One region of the Enterococcus innesii genome, then DNA from elsewhere that is predicted to be linked to it. Evidence: riboswitches for the same ligand, from Rfam matches in the RefSeq annotation. Region 1 holds a riboswitch; the other holds the start of a gene.

Evidence for each region. A riboswitch is a leader RNA that binds a small molecule or an ion and turns the genes downstream of it on or off. The one in region 1 is predicted to bind thiamine pyrophosphate.
Region 2: another riboswitch for thiamine pyrophosphate. It lies ahead of thiT (energy-coupled thiamine transporter ThiT); the one in region 1 lies ahead of ENLAB_RS15425 (YkoF family thiamine/hydroxymethylpyrimidine-binding protein).

What each region holds. Positions count from the first base shown of each region.
Region 1 is NZ_AP025635.1:3,297,307-3,307,366, forward strand. Features, by position in the region: gene ENLAB_RS15410 (energy-coupling factor transporter transmembrane component T) at 1-263, opposite strand, end outside; gene ENLAB_RS15415 (ABC transporter ATP-binding protein) at 190-1,602, opposite strand; gene ENLAB_RS15420 (ECF transporter S component) at 1,599-2,201, opposite strand; gene ENLAB_RS15425 (YkoF family thiamine/hydroxymethylpyrimidine-binding protein) at 2,194-2,817, opposite strand; TPP riboswitch at 2,912-3,011, opposite strand; gene ENLAB_RS15430 (metal ABC transporter substrate-binding protein) at 3,335-4,879, shown strand; gene ENLAB_RS15435 (plasmid pRiA4b ORF-3 family protein) at 4,946-5,956, shown strand; gene ENLAB_RS15440 (NAD(P)/FAD-dependent oxidoreductase) at 6,049-7,164, opposite strand; gene recQ (DNA helicase RecQ) at 7,283-9,049, shown strand; gene ENLAB_RS15450 (GNAT family N-acetyltransferase) at 9,107-9,526, shown strand; gene ENLAB_RS15455 (MurR/RpiR family transcriptional regulator) at 9,584-10,060, shown strand, end outside.
Region 2 is NZ_AP025635.1:1,902,534-1,912,593, reverse strand. Features, by position in the region: gene purR (pur operon repressor) at 1-554, shown strand, start outside; gene glmU (bifunctional UDP-N-acetylglucosamine diphosphorylase/glucosamine-1-phosphate N-acetyltransferase GlmU) at 732-2,105, shown strand; gene ENLAB_RS08880 (ribose-phosphate diphosphokinase) at 2,222-3,196, shown strand; TPP riboswitch at 3,378-3,479, shown strand; gene thiT (energy-coupled thiamine transporter ThiT) at 3,531-4,103, shown strand; gene ENLAB_RS08870 (hypothetical protein) at 4,158-4,946, opposite strand; gene ENLAB_RS08865 (class A sortase) at 5,178-5,894, shown strand; gene ENLAB_RS08860 (patatin-like phospholipase family protein) at 5,970-7,634, shown strand; gene ENLAB_RS08855 (YdbC family protein) at 7,627-7,842, shown strand; gene ENLAB_RS08850 (YicC/YloC family endoribonuclease) at 7,870-8,754, shown strand; gene ENLAB_RS08845 (hypothetical protein) at 8,768-9,049, shown strand; gene gmk (guanylate kinase) at 9,174-9,788, shown strand; gene rpoZ (DNA-directed RNA polymerase subunit omega) at 9,794-10,060, shown strand, end outside.

The DNA of each region.
Region 1 (10,060 bases):
AGACCATAGCGAATAGCTGCTGTAGAGGAGGGACCGCCTTGATTGCATTGGTAATAAAGGAGTCCAGTGAAAAAGACCCCTGTAGCTGCCAGTGTCAATGCAGAAAAGAGCAAAAGACTTTTTTTCAAGGAGCGTTCGTTTACAGTAATACCAAAGAACAGGACCGAAAGTAGCAGGTTTAATCTGAAATTATTTTGAAAAGAAACCAGTAAGGCGAGCCCTAAAATGGCGAATAATTTGACTGTTGGATTTAGCGTGCGCATCAGCATCCTCCTTTTCATAAAGATTAAAATCAATGATTTGGGAGCAGAACTGTTGCAATAACAAGATATCATGGCTAACGATCAAAACTAACGTGCCAGTGGTTGCTTTTTCGGCTAATAGCTGCATGATCTGCCAAGCTTGTTTGATATCTTGACCATAGGTCGGTTCGTCCACGAGCAGCAGGTCGACCGGGCGTTGCAGTAAAGAGGCAACAGCCAAGCGCCGTTGCTGTCCTTGACTCAGTCGAAAAGGTGACTGAGTGCTCTTATTTTGCAGGCGCAATTTTGCTAGTAGCTTTTCGCTCTTGGTCGGCGCGCTACCTTGGCTAAGCTCTTGGGCAACGGTGGCAGCCAAAAATTGGTCTTGCGGATTTTGCATGATCCAACTGATGGAGCGAAAAGGTGACGGATGCTTCTTGATTGGTTTACCTGCCAAGAGAACATCCCCTTTGTAGGCATGCTGCTGCAAAATAGCTTTTAAAAACGAAGATTTGCCACTGCCGCTGCGTCCAGTGATCCCAATCAGTGTGCCTCCATCAAATGCAAAATTGGGAAAAACAATCTCATGGTTGCGGATCGGTAATCGGAATTGCTGAAAAGATAGCCGTTTTTTGTTAGAAGACGACTTGTTTTTTGCAAGCGGCAGTGTCTTTCGCATGTGGTGATCAAGGTCACGGATCGCTGCTTGATCGATCGTTCTGAAATCTTCTTCAATCAATAGCCACTCATCGACCCAGTTAGCAGTCTCTTTGATTTGATGGTCGATCAATAAAATACCAATGGCTTTCTTTTGTTGAATGTGCTGCAGTTTTCGGATGACTTTTTTGCTGGTGTCCGTATCCAAATTCGCAAAGGGCTCATCCAAAAGCAAGTATTGGCTTTCTAGGATCAAACAGCAAGCCAATGCGGCTAACTGTTTTTCACCCCCAGACAAGGTCGTGAAAGGTTGATCTGCAAGATGAGTGATCTCGCAAAATGCCAAAGCGTCAGCCACTTTGTTTGGCATGTCTTCTTGGGGAATACATTGATTCTCTAAACAGAAAAGCAGCTCTTCTCGAGGTGTTGCCATACAAAACTGCATATCAGGATTTTGAAACAATAAGCTGACGGACGTGCTTCTTTCCCCGATGGAGAGTTGGCTCATCGTTTGGCCGTCAATCGTATATGTTCCTCCCTCAAAACCTTTCTCGTTGAGTCCTGCTAAAAGATAGAAAAGGGTGCTTTTCCCTGATCCTGAAGCACCATAAATTCCCTTTGTTTCACCAGGGGCCAAAGACAGAGTCAATTCAAGTCGCTTTTGATCCACCAAAAAACAGCCGTTTTTTACTAACAGACTCATACGATTTCCCGTTGGACGGTGATCGTTTGATCGTTAGCGATAGGGTAACTGTTGAGGACTCCCATTCGTGCCAGATGGTCACAGACGATCTTCACCAAAAAGGCTGAAAAGAACAACGAAGAAAGCAAGCGAATAAGAAAGATCGCCAACAGCAACTGCCATTGCAAGTCAACGAAATTTGATCGAAGAATTCCCCAAAGAAAACTCGTGATCGTGGCGCCCACGGCTCCAGTAACTAAAGGAAACCAGCCATAGCGGCGGTAGCGGCCTAATGCAAAGCCGGCCTCGGTTCCAATCCCTTGTACAAAACCACTAATAAAAATAATAGGTCCATAAAAATTCCCCATAAACACTTCTAAAAGAGCCGCAATCATTTCAGTGATCGTAGCTGCCCCCGGCTTACGTAGCACATATCCGGCAAAAGCTGCCGCCATGAACCAAACACCAAAGATAAACTCATTGGCTAAGACAGATAAACCAAAGGGGGTTAGAAGTGTCCCTAATAGCAATCCGAAATGGACAGCCCCAAGATAGATCACGCCAAAAATCAGCGAAGCAATTCCTACCATGATGACATCTTTCAACGCCCACTTAGTCATGTGGCATCGCCTCCTTTTTTGAAGGGCTATTGACTGAAACCGTCGCTTCCAGAACATAGTGGGGAAGATGGTCATGGGCATAAGCTAATGCGGCTTCAAAATAAGCAAAGAGTTGACTTGCTGATCCCGTCAGCATCGTCACATAGTGAGCGGAACGAGGGCTCAAGCCATGAGTTTCTGCCAGCTGGACGATCGTGGCGATTTCTTCCATATAATGATTTTCGCCAAATACATAAAACGAATATTTGCAATCAACCAAAAAGTCACCATTCGCAAGGTTCTTTCCTTTATTGGGTTGCACCTGTTCGCCATTCAAAAACGTGTCCCCTGCAGTGTCCCCGGGGCAGCCCTTGGAAAAGGTAAACTCACCCACGAGGTGTGTCTTGGATTCGTAGGCGTTGATAAATAGCGCTGCTGCTGCGTCTAGGACACTGGGCGCTTCCCCACGAAAAAGGGTGCTAAACAGGTCGGTTTGCTGCCAAACAGCACTCGTATTCGTTTTTTCGATACTTGTTAAAATTTGTTGCGCGAAATGGTCTTTCATTGGGTACAAGCTCACCCGGCACCCCGTGATATCGATTCCATCTTTTGCACAGACGATTGGTTTATTTGACATTTTTCTCTTCTCCTCTCGATTGTTTTTCTGTCTACAAAAAAAGCGTTCCTCCTTTTTCTATCCACACGTAGACAGAAAAAATGGGAACGCGAAAAATCATGCGCTGCCACTTCCCTACGTTGGTACTAACCAAATCAGGTTCTAAGGGACCAGACATACGTCTATCTCAGCATAAAGCGCCCCTAGTGGATAATCTTCTATTCAATTACCCCTCGAGTGTAGCATAGGAGGCGACAAAGGACAATAGATAGTGACTTTTGCAAATCGCTCGATTCCGACGAATCAAAGGAGTTACTTAGCGATCCTTCCGTGATATCAGCAGTGGTACATATGAAGGTTTTTACATATAAAAAAACATCTAAAAAAGAAGTTGACAGGATTCAAATAGTTGTGTAAAGTATAAAACCGATGGTAAAACGTAAACGTTACGTTTTGTTTTTGTAAATCGTAATTGATTTATCAACGTTTTTCCAAAGGGAAGAAAAAGAGGAAAATAAAAAGGAGTGTATTTTCAAAAATGAAGAAGTTTTTTAAAATAACTATGTTATCTGCTGTGGCCCTGACTTTGGCTGCTTGTGGACAAGGAGGATCTGATGCGACCGAGCAATCAGGAAACGCATCATCTGAGAATGAACAAATTCAGGTCATGGCTACGTTTTATCCGATGTATGATTTTACTCGTCAAGTTGTAGGGGATGAAGGGAAGGTTGAATTATTGATGCCCGCGGGCACTGATTCCCACGATTATGAACCTTCTGCAAAGGACATGGCAAAGATCCAAGATGCGGATGTCTTTGTCTACAACAATGAAAATATGGAAATGTGGGTTCCTTCGATTGAAGCCACATTAAATGATGGAGACGTGACAGTGGTCAAAGCCACCGAAGGAATGGTCCTGTTACCCGGTGACGATGATCACGACCACGATCATGACCATGATCATGGCGATGATGGTCATTCTCATGAATTAGATCCCCATGTCTGGTTAGCCCCAAGCTTAGCCATGAAACAAGTAGAGGCGATCCGTGACCAGCTGAGTGAGGCTTATCCAGCGAAAGCGGCAGCCTTTGCTGAAAATGCGGCGAATTATTTGGCACAGTTACAAGACCTCCATGAATCATATGAAGAAGCGTTCAGCAATCCAGCGCAAAATCATTTCGTGACCCAACACGCTGCTTTTGGTTATTTAGCTTTGGAGTATGGGCTAACGCAAGTGCCAATCTCAGGTCTTTCACCAAGTGAAGAGCCTTCCGCTTCACGAATCGCAGAACTAAAAGAGTTCGTCCAAGAAACAGGCATTCAAACGATCTATTTTGAAGAAAACGCCAAAGACAGCATTGCCCGAACGTTAGCGTCAGAAGCAGGCGTCGAATTGGCTGTTTTGAATCCATTAGAAGGGTTGACCCAAGAACAGATGGACAACGGGGAAGACTACATTTCGATTATGGAACAAAACCGTGATGCTTTGAGAAAAACCACCGATGTTGCAAATGACAAAGAAATGGCTGAAGCTGAAAAAGAAAAAACAGTTTATAACGGCTATTTTGAGGATGCCGACGTAAAAGACCGTGCTTTATCTGACTGGGCAGGAGATTGGCAATCCGTTTATCCATTTTTACAAGACGGAACACTGGACCAAGTGTTTGATTATAAAGCAAAAATGGACAAGAAAATGACGGCTGACGAATACAAAGAATATTACACGACTGGTTATCAAACAGATGTCGCTCAGATCAAGATCACAGACAACACAATGACATTTATTTTCGATGATGGTACCGAGAAAGAAGCAAATTATGTGTATTCTGGCAAAGAGATCTTGAACTACTCAGCTGGCAATCGTGGTGTACGCTTCTTATTTGAAAGCACCGATGAAGATGCGGCATTCAAATATATCCAATTTAGTGACCATATGATCGCTCCTGGCGCATCCCATCATTTCCATATCTACTTTGGTAACGAGAGTCATGAAGCGTTACTAGAGGAAATGGAACATTGGCCGACCTATTATCCAACGGGGATGAGCGGATTAGAAATTGCACAGGAAATGCTCTCCCATTAAAAAAAAGATTGACAATCCTCGCTCTTTTCGTCAAAGTAAACTTGATAGGAAGGAGCGAGAATTTTTTTGGAAAAAACATTGAAGAAATTAGCGAAAGTGATTGACCGCATGATGGATCACGTTGATTTGTATGGCGGACCAAGTGTGGTTAGTGACGACGATCTTGAACACTACTTAGATCCTGTTTTTTACTTGATCTTTTGCGCGGAAACAGATGGTGGCATGACTAAATTAAAAGACAAAGTCTTTGTCGAATCGGTGTATACCGAAATGCTGCCTCAAGAAGTACCGTACAGTTTAAATTTTCTTCCGTTTGCCAAAACAGCCATTGAAGACTTTTATTACTGCATGTATAAAGAAAAGCATATCACCAAATCACAATACCAAGAAATCGCCTTTGTATTGGCTGAAAAACAACCTATCTTTTTCGCACGGATGTCCAAACCCCAGTTTTGGTCAGCTGAAAAGAAAGAAGCGATGTTAGCGATGATTCAAGACACCGATCCTGAAGAACATGAACTATTGCCCATTGATGACCCGCGTATTGCTACAATCTCGCCAAAAATCGTCCCGTTTCCAACGAAACATACGGCTTTTGATGACACGGCGGATACGCCGGTCGCCTATCAAGTCCGTATTGATTTAGAAGGATACCGTCCGCCAATTTGGCGTCGTTTGATCATTCCTGCAGGAGTGACCTATGAGCAGTTGCATATGTTGATCCAGATTGCCTTTGAGTGGATGAATCAACATTTGTACTTGTTTATTGCCGGTTCGAAATCGATCGGCTTAGGCAATTCCGTTCCAACCGATGCGTCCGGTATTGACCAAGATTTTCAATACTGTAAGTCCATGACCTACATTTATGATATGGGGGCAGATTGGACGCATAAAATTAAAATTGAAAAAGTGTTGACCGCAGAAGATCACCCAGATCCCGTCGTTCCGGTTTGTATCAAAGCTGTTGGCGATGTCCCGATCGAAGATGCCTTTGATGATGATATGCGAGAACCACTGGATCGTGAGATTATCAATGAAGTCTTACTCGATTATTGGGAAACTGGAGAATATGTTTAGCTAGTAGCTAGAAATTGTCCGTAATTTTATAAGAATCAAACAACAAAACCACCAGACCGTAACGATTCTGGTGGTTTTTTAGCAGTTTCCTGTCAAAGGCGTTTCTTGATATATTCTGTCATCGGTTTGGTGTAACTTGAGAAATCTGTTGGTTGAGTGTGCGTATTATTAATCCGATTGGCTAGCAGATAACCAATATAAGGCCCGGTCGTTAACCCAGAAGAACCAAGTCCACTGGCGGCGAACAAATTTGCTTCATCAGGCACTTCCCCAAAGAAAGGTGCAAAATCAGAGGTGTAAGCACGTGTGCCGACCCGCATAGTCATTGGCGTCGCAAAGAGTGCTTCGGGGTCTTCAAGAAAAGCACCGATTCCTGTCATCAATTGCTGTTTGGCAGCTTCCGTAGGCGTTAAATCCCAACCCGCATCGTTTTCATGGGTGGCTCCTAGTAAAATTTGACCATTAGAGAAGGGAATCAAGTCACCTTCACCCTCTAGCATGGCGACCGGCCAACTGTTTGTCGGCAGGTTGGTGGCAAAGGAAAGCAACTGGCCTTTTTGTGGACGGATATCGACCTGATAACCTAAAGGTGATAATAAGTCTAGCAATCCCGGTCCAGCTGTCAGGCAAAGAATCTCGGTTTCAAGAAAGTGATCCTTGGTTTTGATTTGCCAATGGTTGTTGTTTCTGACGACCTCAGCTTTTTCTTCAATAAAAGTCACTTGCTGCTGCTGAGCGTTTGCTTTTAAGTGGGCAAGATAAGCCTGACCATCTAAGCGGCCACCGCCTGTGATTCGTAAAGACGGCATTTCTTTTAGTAACGGCAATGCCTCTTTGGTTTGTGGGCCCGTCAGTAAGTCGATTTCGCCGATTTCTGGTGCCGCTTTACGTCGATTTTCAGCTAATTCTGCCAGTTCTTGAAGCGCCTTTTCTGGTCGCACCACCAAAGTGCCACAGGGGGCATAGATGGATTCATCTAAAGCAAAATCCCGTACCAATTTCGGGAAGAAAGCGGCGCCGTCTTGTGCTAACTGGTACCATTTTTTATTGCGGCGTTTCGATAGCCAAGGGGAAATGATGCCAGCGCTGGCAGATGTTGCTTGACCGATGAGGGAATCAATGACAGTCACGTCAAGTTTGGTTTTATCAAGATAATTGGCGAGGGTCAAACCGATGATCCCACCGCCGATAATCACAACTTTTTTCATAGTAGAAGACTCCTTTGGTTGATTTCATTGAAAAGCGAATAAAAAGCGAAAGTTCTCTTAATGCCGTTTTCTTTGCGTACTTAATTGCGTATAATAAGGAAATGGAAAAGAGGGTATTATGCAAACTATTCAAACAGTCTTAAAAGAACATTTTGGCTATTCACAGTTTCGTGAAGGTCAAGAGACGATTATTCAATCTATTTTAACACAACAAAATGTTTTGGGGATCATGCCCACAGGTGGAGGGAAATCCATTTGTTATCAATTGCCAGCGCTTTTGTTGGATGGAGTGACCTTGGTCATCTCCCCTTTGATTTCATTAATGAAAGACCAAGTAGATAGCCTCGTTGATATGGGGATCCCAGCAGCTTATATCAATTCTTCCTTGACAGGGGCACAAATCAACCAGCGCTTGCAAGAAGCACGCCAAGGGCGGATCAAACTGCTGTATGTTTCGCCAGAACGCTTAGACTCAGAATCTTTCCGCTACTCATTGCGGCAGATGCCGATCGCTTTATTGGCCGTTGATGAAGCCCACTGCATTTCCCAATGGGGCCATGATTTTCGCCCGAGCTATCTGCGACTCGCCGAAACGATCGAAAACTGGGAGCAAAAGCCAACGATTGTTGCCCTTACGGCGACAGCTACACCTAAAGTTGCCGAAGACATTGAAAACTTACTTTCAATTCCTGCTGAAAATCAAGTCAAGACCGGGTTTGCTCGGGAAAATTTAGCTTTTCAAGTTGTCAAAGATCAAAAAGATACCTACATTACGACGTATTTGAAAATGAATCAAGGACAATCAGGTATCATTTATGCCAGCACCCGCAAAGAAGTGGAACGGATCTATCAGCTGTTGAAACATGAACATGTTTCTGTCGGGTATTACCATGGCGGACTTTCAGAAGAAGAGCGCTCCTTTTTCCAAGAAGAATTTCTTTATGACCGCCTGCAAGTGATGGTAGCGACCAATGCATTCGGGATGGGAATCAACAAAAGCAACGTCCGCTTTGTGATCCATGCCCAGATACCTGGAAATTTGGAGTCTTATTATCAAGAAGCCGGGCGTGCCGGACGAGACGGCGAACCCAGTGATGCGATCTTACTTTATGCTCCGCAAGACATGCAGATTCAGCAATTTTTTATCGATCAATCCGAATCAGATATTCTTTATCGCCAAAACGAATACTTGAAGTTGCGGGAGATGAGCCAATACGGACATACTCAGCTGTGTTTGCAACGCTATATTTTGCGTTATTTCGGAGAAGATGGACCCGATTGCGGTCGTTGCAGCAATTGTCTCGATGAAAGAGAACAAGTGGATATCACCGTGGATACACAAAAAGTGTTGTCATGTGTGAAACGAATGGGCGAACGCTTCGGGAAAGCCTTGGTGGGGAAAGTGCTGACTGGCTCAGGCGATCAAAAAGTCAAACAGTGGGGCTTTGAAAAATTACCGACTTATGGATTAATGAAAGATTGGTCCCAAAAGGAAGTCAATCAGCTGATCGATTACTTGACAGCCTCCGGGTACCTTTTGCCGTCCGAAGGGCAATACCCATTGCTAAGTGTGACAAATGCCGGTATCGATGTATTGCTTGGAAAAGCGAAAGTTTATCGAAAACAAACCAAAGTCAAACAGTTAGTGGTTGATGATGAACTGTTCGATCAACTGCGCACCTTACGATTGAATCTCGCACAAGAACAAAACTTGCCACCGTATGTCGTCTTTTCTGATAAGACCCTGCGAGAATTAGCAGAAGTGCAACCAAAAACACCAATCGAATTTTTACAGATCAAAGGTGTCGGGCAAAACAAATTGGATAAATATGGCGATGCCTTTCTTACCTTGCTTTCGGACTACCGAGGGAAGGTAAGCGACTAAAACAAACGGCTTCCTCAGAGATAAAATGCAGAATAACAAAGAAAAGGAGTAAAAATCATGATTGCGATTCGACTGGCGGTAGCAACAGATGAAGACTTCTGGCTTTCATTGGATACCCATTTGCCAAAGGAACGATTCTTCAAAAAGGTAGCTGAACAAACGGCTTATGTCTTGATCGATAATGGACAGCCAATTGGGTTGTTACGCTATAATTTTTTCTGGGATACGATTCCTTTTTGTACGATGCTAGTAATCGCCGAATCCCATCAAGGTAGGGGATTTGGGAAGTGTTTGGTCGATCACTGGGAACAACAGCAAAAAGAAGCAGGGCATGCTCTTTGTATGACGTCCACACAAGTCGATGAAAATGCCCAGCATTTCTATCGAAAATTAGGGTATCAAGATGCCGGCGGTTTGCTTTTGAATTCTCCCGGATTTGAACAACCGATGGAATTATTTCTTGTGAAACAGTTGTGATGTTTTTGCTAGCTTGTGGTACATTGATAGGAGAATGAGAAAATAGGAGCGTTTACTATGTCTTTTTTTGGAAAAATCGATTTCAATGAGTTATCAGAGACCGATCGTGCGATTTATCATTATATGTCGAGCCAAAGTGATAAGATTCCCTATATGCGGGTCCGTGAGATCGCGCTTGAATCCCACACCTCAGCTTCTTCTGTTATGCGCTTTATCCGTAAATTAGGGTATGAGAGCTTTACAGAATTTCGTACCCAGTTCAAAGCACCTGAGTTAGAGGCGGTCAGTTTTTTTAGCAGTATGACCGTTTTGGATCCGGAACGCTTCCCGCGAGACATCGAAGGAAAAATCCGGCGAATCGCTGAAAGAATGCTGGTATGTGAGAATATTATATTTTATGGCATCGGTGCGTCAGGTTCAATGTGTGAATATGCTGCTCGCCGTTTTGCTACGATCGGATTTAATAGTTATGCTTTGGTGGATAATACCTATCCAATCTTTGCGAAGCTGAAACATACTTCAGACAATATGATC
Region 2 (10,060 bases), 1.4 Mb from region 1:
TGTCTGAGCAAGACCGTTTGTTGCCTGGCGGCTATGTTTATCTATCTGACTTATTAGGCGAACCGGAATTGCTGCGCCAAGTCGGCCGCATCATCGCTTCCAAATATTTAGGCGAACAAATCGATGCGGTGATGACCGTTGCTACTAAAGGAGTGCCGATCGCTCAAGCAGTCTCTTACTACTTGAATGTTCCCTTCGTGATCGTGCGTCGTGATTCCAAGATCACTGAAGGCTCGACCGTGAGTGTCAATTATGTCTCTGGTTCTTCAGAGCGCATCGAAAAAATGGAATTATCCAAACGCAGCTTAAAGCGCGGCTCTAGAGTATTGGTGGTTGATGACTTTATGAAAGGCGGCGGCACGGTCAATGGGATGAAGAGCTTGATTGAAGAATTTGAGGCCGAATTAGTCGGTATTACGGTTTTTGCCGAAACGAAATTCAAAGGCAAGCGGGCCATCAGCGATTACAGCTCTCTGCTTTATGTTGAAGATGTCGATACCCAGACCAAAACGATCTCGGTAGTACCGGGAAATTATTTTGAGAAAAAAGCCTGATTTTTGTGGCTCTTAGACTGGCGCAAGCAGCTGTTTTTAAAACGGCGGCTGCCAGTCTTTTTTTGATTGGTCTAGGTGGCGATTCCTTAAATCGTTGAAATTTACAAGTACTTGGGCTAAACTGTTTATAGGAAATTCAATGAATAAAAATCCTTCAGATTGATAGGAGTGGAATACGTGGACGCACGTTTTGCAATAATTTTAGCGGCTGGAAAAGGCACGCGCATGAAATCGAAGTTATATAAAGTGTTACATCCGGTTTGCGGTAAGCCAATGGTGGAGCACATCATGAACCGAGTGGTGGAAACAAATCCTGAAGAGATCGTGACGATCGTTGGTCACGGGGCGGAAATGGTCAAGGAGCAACTGGGGGATCGCACCAATTACGCCTTACAAGCCGAACAATTAGGTACCGGTCACGCTGTCGTTCAAGCCGAATCATTTTTAAAGGGCAAAAAAGGCACGACCTTAGTAATTAGTGGGGATACGCCGTTATTGACGACGGAAACCTTGAATAACTTGTTCGATTACCATCAAGGGAAAAATGCATCGGCGACGATCTTGACGGCACAAGCGGCAGATCCAACGGGCTATGGCCGGATCGTACGGGATCATGTCGGTATCGTGGAGAAAATCGTTGAGCAAAAAGATGCGTCGACCGAAGAAGCGTTGATCCAAGAAATCAATACTGGAACGTATTGCTTCGACAATGAATTGCTATTTGACGCCTTGGCAAAATTAGATACGGACAATGCCCAAGGGGAGTACTATTTGACTGACATTATCGAGATCTTAAAGGAAGACGGCAAAATCATCGCTGCTTATCAAACCGAAGATTTCCATGAATCTTTAGGGGTCAACGACCGCATCGCCTTAGCCGAAGCCAATCGCTTGATGCGCCAGCGGATCAACCGTCAGCACATGCAAAACGGCGTGACCTTGATCGACCCGGCGACGACTTATATCGACGAAGGCGTTGTGATTGGTTCAGATACCTTGATCGAAGCCGGTGTGATCATCAAAGGGAAGACGACGATCGGAGAAGATTGTGTCATTACGGCAGCTTCTGAAATTGAAGACAGCAAGATCGGCAACCAAGTGACGATCAAGGCATCGACGATCGAGGAGAGCATCATCCATGATGGCGCCGATGTCGGTCCTAATGCCCATCTTCGTCCCCATGCGGAAATTTTGGCCCATGCCCATATCGGTAACTTTGTGGAGGTCAAAAATGCGACGATTGGTGAAGGCACCAAAGTCGGACACTTGTCTTATGTTGGCGATGCGACCTTAGGCAAAAACATCAATGTCGGCTGCGGCGTAGTCTTTGTTAATTATGACGGCAAGAGCAAATTCAAAACGACTGTCGGCGACAATTGCTTTATCGGCTCTGGCTCCAATCTAGTTGCGCCATTAACCATCGAAGAGGAAACGATGATCGCTGCTGGCTCAACGATCACCAAAGATGTTCCTAAACACAGTATGGCGATTGCCCGCGCCCGTCAGGAAAATAAAGCGGATTACGCGAAAAAGTTGCCTTATCTAAATTAGAAATAGCGAAATGACTTGATTTCTTAAGGAAAAATGACTACTATTTATTAGGAAGAAGATTCTAGTAAAAAGGAGTCATTTTTTTCTAGATGAACGCAAAGAAAGTGGAGGTTCTCATGTCAAATCATTATTTTGATCCAAGATTGAAGATTTTTTCTCTGAACTCAAATCGTCCTTTGGCGGAAAAAATCGCAGCTGCAGTAGGTGTTGAATTAGGTAAGTGTTCAGTCAAACAATTTAGCGATGGTGAAATCCAAGTGAATATTGAAGAAAGTATTCGTGGTGCCCACGTCTACGTGATTCAATCAACCAGCAGCCCTGTAAACGATAACCTAATGGAATTGCTGATCATGATCGATGCTTTGAAGCGCGCCAGTGCGAAGACGATCAATGTAGTAATGCCTTATTATGGTTATGCAAGACAAGACCGCAAAGCGCGATCAAGAGAACCAATCACCGCAAAACTTGTAGCAAACATGATCGAAAAAGCCGGTGCGAACCGCATGGTTACACTGGATTTGCATGCCTCACAGATTCAAGGGTTCTTTGATATCCCCGTTGACCACTTGATGGGTGCACCATTGATCGCCAACTACTTCTTGGAAAGAGGCATTCAAGGCGATGATGTCGTCGTTGTTTCACCAGACCACGGGGGCGTGACTCGTGCCCGCAAATTAGCTGAGTTTCTTAAGTCACCAATCGCGATCATCGACAAACGTCGTCCGAAAGCCAACGTAGCGGAAGTCATGAATATCATTGGTCATGTTGAAGGCAAAACTTGTGTCTTGATCGACGATATGATCGATACTGCGGGTACCATCACATTGGCTGCGAACGCGTTGAAACAAGCAGGAGCTAAAAGTGTTTACGCCTCATGTACTCACCCTGTCTTGTCAGGACCTGCCTTGGAACGGATCGAAGATTCGGCCATTGAGCATCTAGTTGTGACAGATTCGATTCACTTGCCAGAAGACCGCAAGTCGAAAAAAATCGATGAGATCAGTGTCGGTGCCTTGATGGGCGAAGCGATCAAACGAATCCATGAGAACAAACCAGTAAGTCCACTGTTTGAATCAAAATTATCAATTTAATCGTGTCTCATATGCATGAGAACAACAGCCAATGGTCGGTCTTTAGCCCCTCATTGGCTGTTTTTTTCTGAGGAGTTTCAGGATGTTTTTAGAAAAAACGATCGCAGTCATGTTTCTTTTCACCAATTTATGGTATTCTTGAAAGTGACTTGCGAAACGCAAGCAAAAAATAAAATAGAATCTAATCACAAAGGGGAGTCTGCAAAGGCTGAGAATGAGAGTACTCTAAACCCTTCGTACCTGTTTCGATCATGCGAACGTAGGAATTGTGACGAGTTGAAGTGTCTAACACTTCTCCTTTGTGAATTGTGATGATTCTAAAGGAGGAGTTTTTTTGAAACGAAAAATGTCGCTGCAAGTGTGGACGGAAGGAACGATGATTGCTGCTATCGGGGTCGTCTTGTCGTATATCCCGATCCAGACAGCCAATTCCAGTATCGACTTGTCTCTAGGGCTCGTGCCCTTGGTCTTGTATTCGTATCGTCGCGGGGTGCTGCCGGGAATGACGGCGGGATTTATGTGGGGCTTGCTGAATATTTTGATTGGTAGTGCGATGCGTAACTTTATCACCGTTCCACAGATCATCTTTGAATATCCCTTTGCCTTTGCTTTTGGTGGGATGGGCGGCATGTTTGCTAATAAAATCCAGCAAGCGATCCGTCAAAACAGCAAAAACGTTACGTGGTATGTCGTCTTAGGGGGCATCGTGGCGGTGATTAGCCGTTGGTTTTGGCATTATTGGGCAGGGGTTTTTGTCTGGGGAATGTACGCACCGCCAGGACAAAGTCCGTATCTGTATTCCTTGATCTTTAATGGGTCATCGGTCATCATCAATATCGTTTATGTAGGGGTCGTATTAGGTCTCTTAGTCAAGGCCGCTCCAAAATTATTTGTGCCGAAAGTTTAGTTTTAGAAATGAAATCATAAAAAATGTCTTGATGCTCTTTGAAAAAGAGAAGCATCAAGACATTTTTTTGTCGAAAAAGCCAAAAGCCAAATCTTCTTGATCAATTTCCAACGACCAGTTTTTTTTGCTGGCTGAGTAGCGCAAAACTGCAATTTGATCTAACTCTTTTTGATTGACCAATGTGCTTTTCAAGCCAGCATCTTCTGACAGATAGATCGGGATCGTATAAGTTTTATCGATCAGTTGCTCTTGTGTCAGACAGAAGACGATGCCTTCTTGCATGATTCCCCGCAATTCTTTCAGCAAATTAAAATCGAGCTTTTCAACCGGTGTTGCTTTTTTAAAAAAGGAGAGGCGATCATTGATTTTTTCTAAGACGATGCGGGTGATCCGATCCGCCAAGATCCGGTAATATTCATCTAAATAGCGATAATAAACACGGGAACGTGCATCTTTTAAGTCAAAGAAAACAAAGTTATTTTGCAGTTTGTAAAAGAAAGGGGAGTGGAGGTGTGTCTTCATGTGGCCAAAATATAACAATTCGGAGATCTCTAAAGGCGTCAATTCTTTGACCATCTCGTAATCGTTAAAATCGATCCACTTCATTTCTTCAGCAATACGACCTTTGTTGATCTGCTGAAAAAACAGTTGGACATCTTCCATTCCACGAATGACTTTTAAGCCCGTATGACCGTCGAATTCGCCGAAATCACTGGAAGGATCAAGCAAGAGCAGATTCTTGGGCTGATGGACAATGCTCTTGTTAAAATCTTGGGGGGCAAGCCCGCGGGTCAAGACGGCATTGCTGGTTGTATCAATATGTACGTAAATCGTGTTAGACATGCCGATCGATCCCTCCTATCTACTAAGTTCATTCTACAACAAAGCGCTGAAAATTGCTTGTATCTTTTCGTTTAAAGTTATATTACAAAATAACAGAAAAAACAATTTTTAAGTTCCCTTTTTCGACAAAAAAAGGCAAATCTTGTCTTTTCGTAAAAAAACTGGCCAAAATTGGCGTCTTTATGAGGATTTTGGTATGATAAAAGAAGAAACTAATGGAGACGAAAACCTATGAGAAAAAAGAAACGCAGACTTTCAAATTGGCTGAGCAATCTCTTTTTGCTTTTGCTGTTATTGATTGGTTTAGCATTGATTTTTAATAATCAAATCAAAAATTATTTTATTAAACAAACAGGTGAAGCATACGCAGTCGGCACCATTGATCGCAGTGATGTGGAAAAAAATATGGAAGCGGAAGCGACCTTTGATTTTGATGCCGTGGAGCCGGCAAGTTCAGAAGCAGTCTTACGGGCGCAGCTGAGCAACAAAGCCTTGCCAGTGATCGGCGGCGTGGCGGTTCCTAGTGTGGGGATCAATCTGCCGATTTTTAAAGGCTTGGCCAACGAGGCCTTGCTGTATGGTGCTGGTACGTTAAGTCCCACCCAAAAAATGGGGGAAGGCAATTACGCACTAGCCAGCCATCGCGCCCAATCGCCAGAGCTTTTGTTTACGCCATTGGATGATGTCGCCATTGGGGCGGCTATCTATGTGACCGATCTGGAAAATATTTACACGTATACCGCGACTTCTTCTGTGCGGGTCGATCCGACCGATGTCTATTTGCTTGACGAAGTAGAAGGCCGCAAAATGATCACGCTGATCACCTGTGGCGAAATGGGCGGTGTCACCCGTCGTGTGATCCAAGGTGATTTGGAATCTGTGACGCCAGTCGATGAAGCCACGGATGAGATGTTGGCAGCATTCAACATGGCACAACGAACATTTTAATCAAAAGAATAGCTCGAGTGGTACGGCAGCCGGCGTGTCATTCGTCTATTCTTTTTTGCTTAAGGAGGCGTCTTGATGAAAGTGAAAAAACTGACTTCGATCGATTTTCTTGCACAAAGGGCAGGGTTTCAAGAAAGCCGACTGGTCTTTTCCTTTTTTGAGTCGCACTCAAAAGCGCGACGAGCCTTTCTTGCCGACATGGCGCAGCAGGGCTGGCAGATCGACAGCCGTTATGGCCGCTTTTACCTTGCTGGGCAGTTTGATTTTGACCAAAAGACACTGACTATCACCAATCTACTGGTGGAAGCAGCCGCCGAGTTTACTTGGAAACAACTGCTAGCTGTGACAGAAAGCTTTGCCCGCAGTCGTTTTGTAGCAGCCGTCTTGTGGCAGCTCCCTCATCGGACCCCCTTGGCTGAGTGGTTTATCCAGCAAGGGTATCAGGTGGTCCCTCAAGGGTATCAAAAAGCGCTAGCTTATCAGACGGCGCTGGTTTTAGGCGGTGGCGGTGCTCATGGGGCGTATCAAATCGGGGTTTGGCAAGCGCTGCAAGAACGGGGCATCACCTTTGAATGGATCACGGGAACTTCCGTTGGTGCGTTGAATGGCGCCTTGATTTTAATGAACGATGTGGAAGCGGCCGTCGATTTATGGGCAAATATCTCCAGCGAGCAAGTATTGCACTATCCGCTTGCTTCGGTACGAGCCCAAACGCTGCGGGATTTGATGAATCAAGCCAACTCGCTGGTCCGCGAAGCGGTCAAAAGCAACGGCGCCAGTACCGAACCCTTGGCAAAGCTTTTGCAAAAGACCTTTGATCAAGAAAAATTCAGCCAAACTGCTTGTCGTTTGCTGATCTGTACGACTCGTCTGCCCGACTTCAAGGAGACGGTTTATGCCTTTGATCCATCCGCAGTAGAGGAAAATCTGCATTGGTTGTTGGCATCCGCGTCATTTTATCCAGCAATGCAGGCGCAAAAAATTAATGATGCTTATTATATCGATGGCGGCTATCGCAATAACCTGCCCATCGATGTCGCTGTCCAGCAAGGGGCAACGGAATGTATCACCGTGGATGTCCAAGGACCCGGCATCAATAAAAGGACGGTTGTGACGGAAGAAACTGCGCAACTTTCGTTAGGGTCTCCTTGGTCCTTAGGCAGCTTTTTGGTTTTTGATGCCCAGCGTTCGCTGGATAATATGACCTTAGGCTATTTGGAAACCTTGAAAGTGTTCGGCAAATACCAAGGCCATTGGTATACCTTTGAAAAGACGGTTGATTTTCAGCCGTTATGGCGGGGCTTTTTGAAAGAGCTACGCCAGACAGACCCGTTGCTTTATCAGGAACTAAAGAAAAAAGAATTTTGGAAAAAAATGCGTAAATTCTATCAACAGGATGTGCCATTTGAGCAGTGGGGGCGTATACTGATAGAGTGTACCGCGAAAGTATTGTATCTAGCGCCTACGGTGATTTATGAGCAGGAAACGATGCTAACGGCTTTAGCTGAAAAAATTGCGCTAAAGGCAGTGGAAGAAGCCGATGCCTGGTCGATCACCGAGTGGCTGAGCTATTATCGCGACCGTTTTTTTGTCTTGTCCGAGCAAAACCGCTTTTTCTTTTTTTATCGGACGCAGCAATTGAATCTGCCCGCCCTTCAGCAGATTCGTCGGCGTTACCCGCTGACTGCTTTAATGGCAGCGTATAGTCACTATCTTTTGAAAGGAGCAGAAAATGGATAAATTTTCGTATGAAATCGTTGAAGAGATCGCCGTGCTTTCGGAAAATCAAAGAGGCTGGCGCAAAGAATTGAATTTGGTGAGCTGGAATGGGCGTCCGCCAAAATTTGATCTGAGAGATTGGGGCCCAGAGCACGAGAAGATGGGCAAAGGCGTGACCTTATCCAATGAAGAATTTGCAGAACTTAAAAAAGCCCTGCTTTCCATGTAAGAAAGCAAAAGGGTGAGGAGTGATCAAATGAAAAGTATGACTGGTTTTGGCAAAGGCAGTGCAGAAACGCCAGATGTGCAGATCGAAATTGAAATCAAAAGTGTCAATCAGCGCTTTTTGGACCTGCAGCTGCGAATGCCCAAACAATTGAATCCTCTAGAAGGTGCTTTACGGCAGTCGATCAAGCAGACCCTCCAGCGAGGACGGATCGAATTGTATGTGACTTTAAAAGAAAAAACCGCACATACGAAACAGATCGAGATCCAATGGGACCTGCTGGAACGTTTCATGCAGGAAATCGATACCGAAGCCAAAGACCGTTTTGACCTAGCAGAGCTGCCCAAAGCAGCATTGCTGGAACAATTCCTGCTCCATGAGGCTTTTCTAACGATCTCTGATCAAGAGCCAGAAGAAAGCACCTTGGCCGATGGCGTGATGGAAGCATTAGACCAAGCGTTGGCAGCGATCGACCAAAGCCGCTGGGTGGAAGGGCAAGGCATTCTGCAGATCTTACAAGAAAACCAGCGACAGCTGCAGGAAAAACTGACAGAACTCAAACAATTCGTGACCCTCTATGAGGCAGACTACCAAGAACGCTTTGAAAAGAAACTGACTGCCTATTTAGGGGAAGAAGTCGAGCGCGATCGTTTACTGACAGAGTTGGCGATTTTATTGGAACGCGGCGATATCCACGAAGAACTGGATCGTTTAAGTATCCATTTAACGACGATGACGGAGCTGCTGGCAGCTGAGACGCCGATAGGTCGAGAGCTGGATTTCTTGATCCAAGAGATGAACCGGGAAGTCAATACGATTGGCTCAAAATCAAGTCCGATCCAAATCAAAAACAGTGTCGTCCAAATGAAGACGATCATTGAAAAAATCAGAGAACAAGTTCAAAACATCGAGTAGGAGGAATGAACCAATGAAATATTACGATATCACCTTTCACGAACTGAGCGGAAAAAATGTCATCAAACGCAGTATACCCTCTGACAAAGAGAATTTCTCTGCATGGGAAGATGCCTGCGTAGCCATAGAGCCGGATTTTCTTCATCTACTAGTTGATGGCATAGCGGTTTCTTTAAATCGTCGGTACATCGTGCGTATCGATTGCCAAGAAGTGACGGATCCTACCGAAAAAGCGATCACCGCCAAAGACGAATTAGCAGGGGTCATCAATACCTTAAGCAACATGGGCTTTTAAGAAAGCAGCCGAAGTGTAGACTAGCAATTTCATGAAATTCCCATTATAATAAAGTAGTTCTTGAAAGTTGCTGAAAAAAAGTGCAAAATAGACGTTAAGCAAATGTCAGTGAAAGGACGTCATTATGTCAGAGCGAGGATTACTTATAGTTTTATCAGGACCTTCCGGAGTAGGGAAAGGGACCGTGCGCAAAGCAATTTTTGAGAGTGACGACAACGATTTTCAATATTCCGTTTCAATGACCACTCGTCAAAAACGCGAGGGGGAAGTGGAAGGGGTCGATTACTATTTCCGCACGCGGGAAGAATTTGAAGCCTTGATCGAAGCCGGTGAAATGCTGGAATACGCCGAATATGTCGGCAATTATTATGGCACCCCATTATCTTATGTCCAACAAACATTGGATCAAGGAAAAGATGTGTTTTTAGAGATCGAAGTGCAAGGGGCAAAACAAGTAAAAGACAAAGTTCCCGATGGTGTGTTTATTTTTCTGACGCCACCTGATCTGGCAGAATTACGCTCTCGTATTACAGGAAGAGGAACCGACTCTGCCGAAGTGATCGATGAACGGATGCGTGTCGCCCGTGAAGAAATCGAAATGATGGCTTTGTATGATTATGCCGTTGTCAATGATGAAGTACCTAAGGCAGTCCAACGAATTCGCGAAATTATTTCGAGTGAACATTTTCGCGTTGACCGAGTGATCGGAACCTATATCAAAATGTTAGAGGAGCTGTAAGAAATATGATGTTAAAACCTTCAATCGATTCTTTGTTGGATCGTGTCAATTCAAAATATTCATTAGTGATCTTAGCAAGCAAACGGGCGCATGAACTTGATGCCGGTGCGCAAGCAACACTAGAAAACTTTGATTCAGTGAAAAGCGTGGGTCAAGCACTTGAAGAAATCGAAGCGGAATTAGTTGTTAATGATCCGCATCCAGAAATCAAACGGGCCCGCTTGAAAATGGAACAAGAAGAGCGCAAAGCGCAAAAAGACCAAGAACAAAAA